Regions from separate parts of the Rahnella sp. WP5 genome, predicted to be linked through region 2. Evidence: predicted binding sites of a transcription regulator. Region 2 holds the regulator's gene; each other region holds the start of a gene.
What was found. Region 2 encodes CRP, which controls carbon source genes, mostly activating them, when cyclic AMP is high. Its sites were predicted from a motif close to ATGTGANNNNNNTCACAT; they were not measured.
Positions count from the first base shown of each region.

Region 1: a site for CRP is predicted at 1,263-1,280, ahead of idnD (L-idonate 5-dehydrogenase). Genes of this name have one in related genera too.
Region 3: a site for CRP is predicted at 990-1,007, ahead of EX31_RS21425 (beta-galactosidase). Genes of this name have one in related genera too.
Region 4: a site for CRP is predicted at 736-753, ahead of EX31_RS17775 (2-hydroxycarboxylate transporter family protein). Genes of this name have one in related genera too.

Region 1 is NZ_JQJR01000007.1:294,252-296,459, reverse strand. Features, by position in the region: gene EX31_RS05725 (DJ-1/PfpI family protein) at 1-82, opposite strand, end outside; gene idnD (L-idonate 5-dehydrogenase) at 170-1,201, opposite strand; gene EX31_RS05715 (benzoate/H(+) symporter BenE family transporter) at 1,324-2,208, opposite strand, start outside.
Region 2 is NZ_JQJR01000007.1:35,495-37,702, reverse strand. Features, by position in the region: gene EX31_RS04625 (YccS/YhfK family putative transporter) at 1-651, opposite strand, end outside; gene crp (cAMP-activated global transcriptional regulator CRP) at 713-1,345, opposite strand; gene EX31_RS04615 (OsmC family protein) at 1,708-2,115, shown strand; gene EX31_RS04610 (phosphoribulokinase) at 2,119-2,208, opposite strand, start outside.
Region 3 is NZ_KN050721.1:24,457-26,664, reverse strand. Features, by position in the region: gene EX31_RS21425 (beta-galactosidase) at 1-903, opposite strand, end outside; gene EX31_RS21420 (LacI family DNA-binding transcriptional regulator) at 1,038-2,120, opposite strand.
Region 4 is NZ_KN050720.1:110,436-112,643, forward strand. Features, by position in the region: gene EX31_RS17770 (ATP-binding protein) at 1-439, opposite strand, end outside; gene EX31_RS17775 (2-hydroxycarboxylate transporter family protein) at 811-2,175, shown strand.

The DNA of each region.
Region 1 (2,208 bases), 260 kb from region 2:
CGAGCACAATTACCGCTTCACCTTCTTCAAATCCGTCGGCCAGCAGCAGAGCGACCTGCTTTTTCGCGTTGTCCTTTACCATAATGCAAATGTCCTCTGAGGATAAAAATCAGAGGATATAATAAAATGAAACGGTGTTTTGATATTGTGACTGGTATTGCAGACCCGGTTAGAAAACCAGTTGCACTTTCGAGGCTTTGGATTTATCCAGGGCGTATTCCAGCGCTTCCACCAGGCTTTCCTGCTGGAATTCCGCCGACAGCAGCGGCATCGGATCGACAGTTTTATTCGCCAGCCATTCGACCGCCGTGTTGAATTCTTCGGTGAAGCGGAAGCTGCCGACCCAGTTAATTTCTTTGGCAATGAGCATCATCAGCGGGAATTCATTCACCACCGGCCCCATGCCGACCTGAACCAGCGTGCCGCGCGCGCGGGTCACTTCCAGACAACGGCGGATGGAAGACGGATGGCCGGAGGCATCAAAGGAGACATCGAAAAAGCCTTTCTCCGCCTGATATTCACTGAAATCACCCTGTGCGGCGTCCAGCGCTTTACCTGCACCCACCGCCAGTGCCAGCGTGCGGCAACGTTCGCTCGGGTCCGTCACCACGATTTGCGCGGCGCCTTTGGCTTTCGCCGCCAGCACGATCAGGCAACCGATCGGACCGACGCCGGAAACAAACACCGTTTTGCCATGAATATCGCCTGCCTGATTGACGGCATGAATGGCGACGGCCAGCGGCTCGGCGAACACCATCAGACGGTCACTGACCTGATTGTCGTAAGGAATGCACTGGTCGCTGTCGACGATCTTATACTGCGTAAACGCGCCATTGATGTGCGGGAAATACATCGCGCTGCCGAAGAATTTCATGGTGGTGCACTGGTTTTCGTCGCCGGACAGACAGTATTTGCAGGCTTTGCACGGCTTACTCGGGTTCAGCGCCACTTTCTGACCAGGCTGCAAACGCGGGTTATCCGATTTCTCCACCACACCCACCACTTCGTGGCCGAGTACCATCGCCTCGCGCACTTTGAAATCACCCACCGCGCCGTGTTCGTAATAATGCAGATCCGAGCCGCAGATGCCGCCGCGGGTGATTTTCACCAGCGTACCTGCTCCGGTGTAGTCGAGGGTCTGGTTGATCACCGAAACGTCTTTTTTCCCGGTCACGACGCAGGATTGTGTGGCAATAGTCATGGAATTCTCGCTCTTTAAAGGGCCTGATTGCGCCCAGTAAAGAGGGTTTGCCGGTCATAAAATGTGATCGTCGTCACTTTGCGCCGTGTTACGAAAACCTGTTACCCATAACTTGAACGGACTCAACTTTTCCCGGCAGATTTATCACGATTGCGCGCCGGAATGCTGAGGATCAGATGGGTTATCACACCACCGGCCAGCCCCCAGAATGCCGAACCGACTCCCAGCAGCGTGACGCCGGAAGCAGTGATCAGAAACGTAATGACTGCCGCGTCGCGCTGACGCTCATTTTCCAGCGCGCGGTACAGGCTGCCAGCAATGGTGCCGAGCAGCGCCAGCCCGGCGATGGTGTGGATCAGCGCCTCCGGCAACGCAGTAAAGACCATGCCGATGGAACCGCCAAACACGCCCGCAATCAGATAGAAAACGCCTGCCGAGACGGCTGCCATATAGCGTTTTTTGGGATCAGGATGAATATCCTCACCCATACAAATTGCGGCGGTAATGGCGGCGATACAGATGGTAAAACCGCCGAACGGCGCTAAAACTAACGCAGTCAGCGCCGTCCAGGAAATCAGTGGCGAAACAGGCAGATGGTAGCCGTGCGCTTTCAGTGTGGCGATGCCCGGCGCATTCTGTGAGGCCATGGTCACCACAAAAAATGGAATGCCGATGCCGATAATCGAGGAAAGTGTGAAATGCGGCATCACAAACGCCGGTGCGGCGAAGGTCAGCGTCTGACCGTGCAGCGCAATATTCCCCTGTAATGCGGCGACGATCAGCCCGGCAACCAGCGCCATTACCACCGCATAACGCGGCAGGGCGCGTTTTGCCAGCAGATACACCAGACACATGGTCCCTGCGAGGGCAAAATTGCTTTGCAGTGAGGTAAAGGCGTTCAGCCCGAAACGCAACAGAATACCGCCGAGCATCGCCGCTGACAGCGCCTGAGGAATGTAATGCATCAGTCTGGCGAATAAGCCGGTCACGCCACACAGCAGGATCAG
Region 2 (2,208 bases):
TAATTGCTGATAAAGCAGGGCAATCAGGTCGATAACCTGCTGCTGGCGGGTTAGCAGTGGGGGTAACGCGGTTTCGGGATCGGTGTGTTGCGTCAGCAGGCTGTACTTAGCTTCGAAATAATCCGCGAGTTGCAGATAGAGCTGGCTGAGCGTTTCGCGCATCGGCTGTTCTTCCGAAATACGAAACCACGCCCAGTTAAACAATCCGTACCAGGCTGTGCCAGCGGCGAACAACACCGGGGCCTGCCACATCGGGCGCACGCCCACCATACTCAGCGTGAAGATAGTCGCCACCAGCGCACCGGGCAACAGGCGCGCATGCAGCGGGCTGATTTCACCGGTGACGCCCAGCAGTAACGCCAGCGACAGCATGATCAGCGGCAGCGGTATATGCCAGCTTTCGAGCATCAGTTGCAGCAGAAGGCTGCTCACGGCAAAGAGTGAACCGCCGACGAGCAGGCGTTTGAAAAAGCGTTTATGCGGGGTATCCAGACCGGCGATGTTACAACAGGCCGGGCAGAGGGAAAACAGCAGGCCCATTTGCAAATTGCCAAACAGCCAGCAAATGCCAACAGGTAAGCACAACACCAGCGTCTGGCGCAGCGCGTAGTTCACTTCAGGATGGTAAAACAGTCTTCGCCATAGCGTCATGGGTAAAGCTTAGCCCATAAAAAAGGCGCGACAGTGTTTTGCCGCGCCAATTTTTGAGGGATTAACGTGTGCCGTAAACGACAATCGTTTTACCGTGTGCGGAGATCAGGCTCTGATCTTCCAGCATTTTGAGAATGCGTCCGACTGTTTCACGTGAACAACCGACGATTTGGCCAATTTCCTGGCGGGTGATCTTGATTTGCATCCCGTCCGGATGGGTCATTGCATCAGGCTGTTTAGCCAGATTGAGCAAGGTTTGAGCGATACGACCGGTAACGTCAAGGAAGGCAAGGTTGCCGACTTTCTCTGACGTCACTTGCAGACGGTTTGCCATCTGCGCGGAGAGACGCATCAGAATATCCGGGTTAACCTGAATCAGCTGGCGGAATTTTTTATACGAAATTTCAGCCACTTCACAGGCAGTTTTAGCACGTACCCAGGCACTGCGTTCCTGACCTTCTTCGAAGAGTCCCAGCTCACCGATGAAGTCACCTTGGTTAAGGTAGGACAGTATCATTTCCTTGCCTTCTTCATCTTTAATCAGGACAGCAACTGACCCTTTCACGATGTAGTAAAGCGTTTCGGCTTTTTCACCCTGGTGAATCAGCGTACTTTTAGAAGGATACTTATGTATATGACAGTGAGACAGGAACCATTCAAGAGTCGGGTCTGTTTGTGGCTTGCCGAGAACCATTTGCTATTATCCTCTGTTGTTATCGCTGCCCAAAATCACAGGGCTCAGAGTTCCCTGTACGGCACTTCAAATCCAAAGCGCCCTTTCAGCATATAACTCTCCAGAAATGCTGCAAGCGGATGTCGGAGTGCAACAGCCTGTTTATTGCTGTCATCACCGTGGGTTCTGTACTTAAACCGCAAAAACCGTCACCGCAATTTACTGGAAAGTATGTTTCGGCTTTGTTTGTAGCACAGGTTTGAGATGCTGTCTTCTGTTGTCTCGCTTCAGCATGATGGCGATCGGGTTACGTTGCCAGATTTTAGGTGAAAGGGTACTCTGAGAGCAGATTTCGACAAGTTTATTCACCGGGAGAATAGTTCATGCATGCACGTGTCAAATGGGTTGAAGGACTGACATTTTTAGGTGAGTCTGCATCGGGTCATCAGATTTCAATGGATGGAAACGCGGGTGATAAAGCCCCAAGCCCGATGGAAATGTTACTGATGTCCGCAGGGGGGTGTAGTGCAATCGACGTGGTGTCAATTTTGCAAAAAGGTCGTAATGACGTGCGTGATTGTGAAGTGAAGCTGACCTCACAACGCCGCGAAGAAGCGCCGCGTCTGTTCACTCACATCAATCTGCATTTTATCGTCACCGGTAAGGATCTGACCGATAAGATTGTTGAACGCGCAGTCAGCCTGTCTGCCGAAAAATACTGTTCTGTGTCTCTGATGCTGGGGAAAGCGGCCACAATCACCCACAGCTTTGAAGTGATTGCAGCCGAATAAAGTTTACTCGATCTTCTTGCCTTCCATCAGGCGCTGCACCAGCGGCGCCATGATCAGCTCCATCGCCAGCCCCATTTTGCCGCCCGGCACCAC
Region 3 (2,208 bases), on a different contig from region 2:
CGGCAGACGCAGCGTGGTGCGGTCAAATGCCGTCCCGCGTTCATCAATGATTTCACTGCCGAGCGGTTGCTGATGTTCTGCGACCGGTTTATCGCCCTGCCATAACTGGACGCGCACCTGATAATCAGCTGCGGTGTCCTGCGGCACCGCGGCGCTGACTTGTACTTCCAGCTCGGCCTGCGTGAAGCCGTGGAACAGATGCGTGCGCACCTGCAAATCGGTGATCTGCTCTGCCGGTTTATGCAGCAAGGTGACATCACGGAAGATGCCGCTCATGCGCCACATATCCTGATCTTCCAGATAACTGCCGTCGCTCCAGCGCAGCACCATCACCGCCAGACGGTTTTCACCCGCGTGCAGCACATGACTGAGATCGAATTCCGCCGGTAAACGGCTGTCCTGGGAATAGCCGATCCACTGACCGTTGCACCATAAATAGAACGCAGAATTGACGCCGTTGAACACAATGCGCGTCTGCCCGCTGCTCAGCCAGTCATTATCCACAGAAACTGTGAGCGAGTAACAACCCGCAGGATTTTCTTCCGGTACAAACGGCGGATTGACGGGGATCGGGTACTGCACGTTGGTATAAATCGGCGCGTCATAACCCGCTAACTGCCAGTTTGACGGCACCTGCACAGCATCGGCATCAGGCAGATCCTGTTGCAGCCATTGCTCCGGCACGGCTTCAGGACGGTTAAAATAGCTGAACGCCCACTCGCCATTCAGGTTACGAATTTTTTCTGAAGCCTTGTTGTTTCTCGCTTTCTCTGCATTTCGCCAGCTGTTGAACGGCGGGTGTGCGGGTAATCGGTTGCACTGCGTCGAGGCCGGTTTTTCCCAGTCACGGCGGGCCAGAACAGTGGCCAGCGATGATAATTTATCTTCCGCTGATGGATTCATAATATCTCCCCGGTAAATTGTTATGCGCTCACAATAATATAAACATGCGTAACCGGAGAGAGTAAGTAAAGTGCGGGGATGCGGGAAAGGGACGCGGATCACAAATTCCGCGTCAGTCAGTTCTTAAAAAAGATTCACAGCGCGCTGAGCTGACGTGCGATGCGGATCAGTTCCTGCGATAAAGTTTCCTGCGACACAGTGTCTGTACCCGGTCTGGCGGTTGTGTGGCGTTCAACCAAAGAAGTGGGCAGTAACAATGAGGACTGCGGGTGATCGCCATGCGTATGCAGATGCTCTACCAGCCGGTTAATGCTCTCGTGACCGAGCAGGCGGAAATCCTGTTTGATGGTGGTCAGCGGCGGGAAGAAAAATGCGCTGTCTTCAGTATCGTCATAGCCCATCACCGAGATTTGCTCCGGCACCCGCAGGCCAAACTCATGGACAGCGCGCAGTACGCCCAGCGCCATCTGATCATTGGCGACCAGAATCGCCGTAGGGCGTGCGGGCTGATTGAGCAACAATAACGCCTGCTGGTAACCCGAAGCCGCGCTCCAGTCGCCATGCTGAACCGTGCACGGCGTAATATCGTGCAATGCCAGCGTATTCAGCCAGCCTTCATAACGTAAGCGTGCAGATATGGATTCGAGCGGGCCGGTCAGTACGGCGATCTGCTGATGTCCGAGCGCCAGCAGATGTTCGACGCCCTGCTCTGCCCCGCAGTGAGGATCGAACAGAATTTTAAACACATCGGCCTGCGGATCGACATCCAGAAACAGCGCCGGTAAATTGCCACAAAGCTGTGCGATCGCGTCTGCGTCCTCATTCGACAGCGGCACGTTAATCAGTACGCCATCGACACGCTGTGACATCAGTTCATTCACCGCAGTACGACACGCGGCAAGGCTCAGGTTATCAATCATCGATATCACGACGTTGAAACCTAGCTGGTTTGCGCGGGTTTTCATTGCCGACGCGATTTGCGACGGGGCATGTAGCGCCAGCTCGGTGGTCGCCAGCCCAAGGGTGTAACTTTGTTTGCCCGCCAGTTGCTGGGCGACACGGTTCGGGACGTAATTCAGCGCAGCCATTGCCTGTTCGACTTTGTTGCGCGTTCTGACCGAGACGTGTGCAGCCTGATTCAGGACGCGCGAAACGGTCTGATAAGACACACCGGCGTGGCGCGCGACATCATCGAGGGTGACAGATTTTGGCTTCATGGCTCTCTCTTCGGGGATTCTGGCGAAACACGGATAACAGGCTATTGTGGCCGGAAAGCAGGCAATAAAAAAGGGGCCGAAGCCCCTT
Region 4 (2,208 bases), on a different contig from region 2:
CTTGCGCATTCACGATCGGTGCTTTACTGCGCAGCGACAGCCCGATCCCACCCAGCCGGATGGTGGTGGTGCTTTTACCCGCCAGCACTTCTTCGTTGTCCCCTCCGACCAGCGTTTTTCCGACGCGGTCAGCATAAATCGAATGAAACAGATGTATCGCTTTACCATCGCCGATCACCATATAACTGGCATCGCTGTGAGCAGAAATATTCCTCATTAAACTGTTAATTGCTGAAATGTCCTTATTTTCAACTGCGGTAATTAATGAGGGAATAAGTGCAATTTCCTCTGCCTGAACTTTTGCACGAATACCCATATCTTCATATAACTGACGTTCTATATCGTGATAGTAATAAACACCTGTCAGCGAAAAAAGCGCCATAAATAACACAACAAGATAAACAAAAAGCTTTATCTGAAAAGAAGGACGGAACCGCATCGGAGAACCTATCGCCAGACCGTGATATTAACAAACAGTATGTGAAGATTATCATCCCCCTGTATTTCCGTCAGAATGAAGGATCAAAGTTGCGAGGCATGCCGCAGAACACCTTCAGGCACCGCAAGCCTCTGACGGCACAACACATAATTCACAACAGCTATTTCACGATAAATTAACAGTAATATTATAATTACAAATAACACCATAAAAACCACGAGAAAATAAACGCATCACGAATTTTTAAATTAATTAAAACCATAAAAACCTTTCGCTCCTTTAAAACACTCTGCCTAATTTGCGGCACTTCACATATTACCGGTTATTATTCCTCTTACACTCCCTGCACAAATTGACACAGGGGATTCATCATGAGTACAACCGACGACACTTATTCTGTTCCCGCGGGAGTTTCTTCCGCAAAACAGCTCTCATTAAAAGAAAAATGGTGGCACATTCTCGACACCTGGAAAATCGGCATTATTCCGTTGCCGCTGTTTGCCATGGCGGGGTTGCTTATCGCAATAGATTGTCTCGACGGCAAACTGCCGAGCGACATCGTGGTCATGGTCGCCACGCTGGCGTTCTTTGGATTCGCCTGCGGCGAATTCGGCAAACGTCTTCCTTTCATCGGCAAGATGGGCGCGGCAGCGATTTGCGCCACGTTCATTCCTTCCGCGCTGGTCTATTACGGCCTGCTGCCGGATGTCGTGGTGGAATCCACCACCAAGTTCTATAAAAGCACCAACATTCTGTATCTCTACATTTGTTGCATCATCGTGGGCAGCATCATGAGCATGGATCGCAAAGTGCTGATCCAGGGTTTCATGCGTATTTTCTTCCCGATGCTGTGTGGCGAAGTGGTCGGCATGCTGGTCGGGATGGGCGTGGGTCTGTCGCTGGGCATGGAACCTTTCCAGATTTTCTTCTTCCTGATCCTGCCGATTATGGCCGGTGGCGTCGGTGAAGGAGCGATTCCACTTTCCATCGGTTATGCAGCCATCCTGCATATGGATCAGGGCGTAGCGCTGGGTCGCATTCTGCCTATCGTGATGCTGGGGGGTCTGACCGCTATCGTCATTTCCGGCTCGCTCAACCAGTTGGGTAAACGCTATCCGCATCTGACCGGCGAAGGCCAGCTGATGCCGTCTTCCAAAAATGCCACCGCTGACAGCAGCAAGCTGAGCGGCACCGGTGGTAAAACGGATGTCACCACCATCGCGGCAGGCGCCCTGCTGGCCGTTCTGCTGTATATGGTGGGCATGCTGTTACACAAACTGATTGGTCTTCCTGCACCGGTCGGCATGCTGTTTGCGGCCGTTGGCCTGAAACTGGCGCACGGCGTTTCACCCCGCCTGCTGGAAGGCTCTCAGGTGGTGTACAAATTCTTCCAGACTTCCGTCACCTACCCGATTTTGTTCGCCGTCGGCGTGGCCATCACACCGTGGAATGAACTGGTCGCCGCATTCACCATTTCTAATCTCCTGGTCATTGTCAGCACCGTTGCGGCGCTGGTCGCCACCGGCTTCTTCGTCGGCAAGAAAATTGGCATGCACCCGATTGATGTGGCCATTGTTTCGTGCTGCCAGAGCGGTCAGGGCGGTACCGGTGACGTCGCCATTCTGACAGCGGGTAACCGCATGCAACTGATGCCATTTGCCCAAATTGCTACGCGCATTGGCGGCGCCATCAATGTCTCAGTCTCCCTGCTGGTGCTTGGCAACTTCCTTGTCTGACGCCGGGCTAACCCTTTTTTAATTCAGGACATT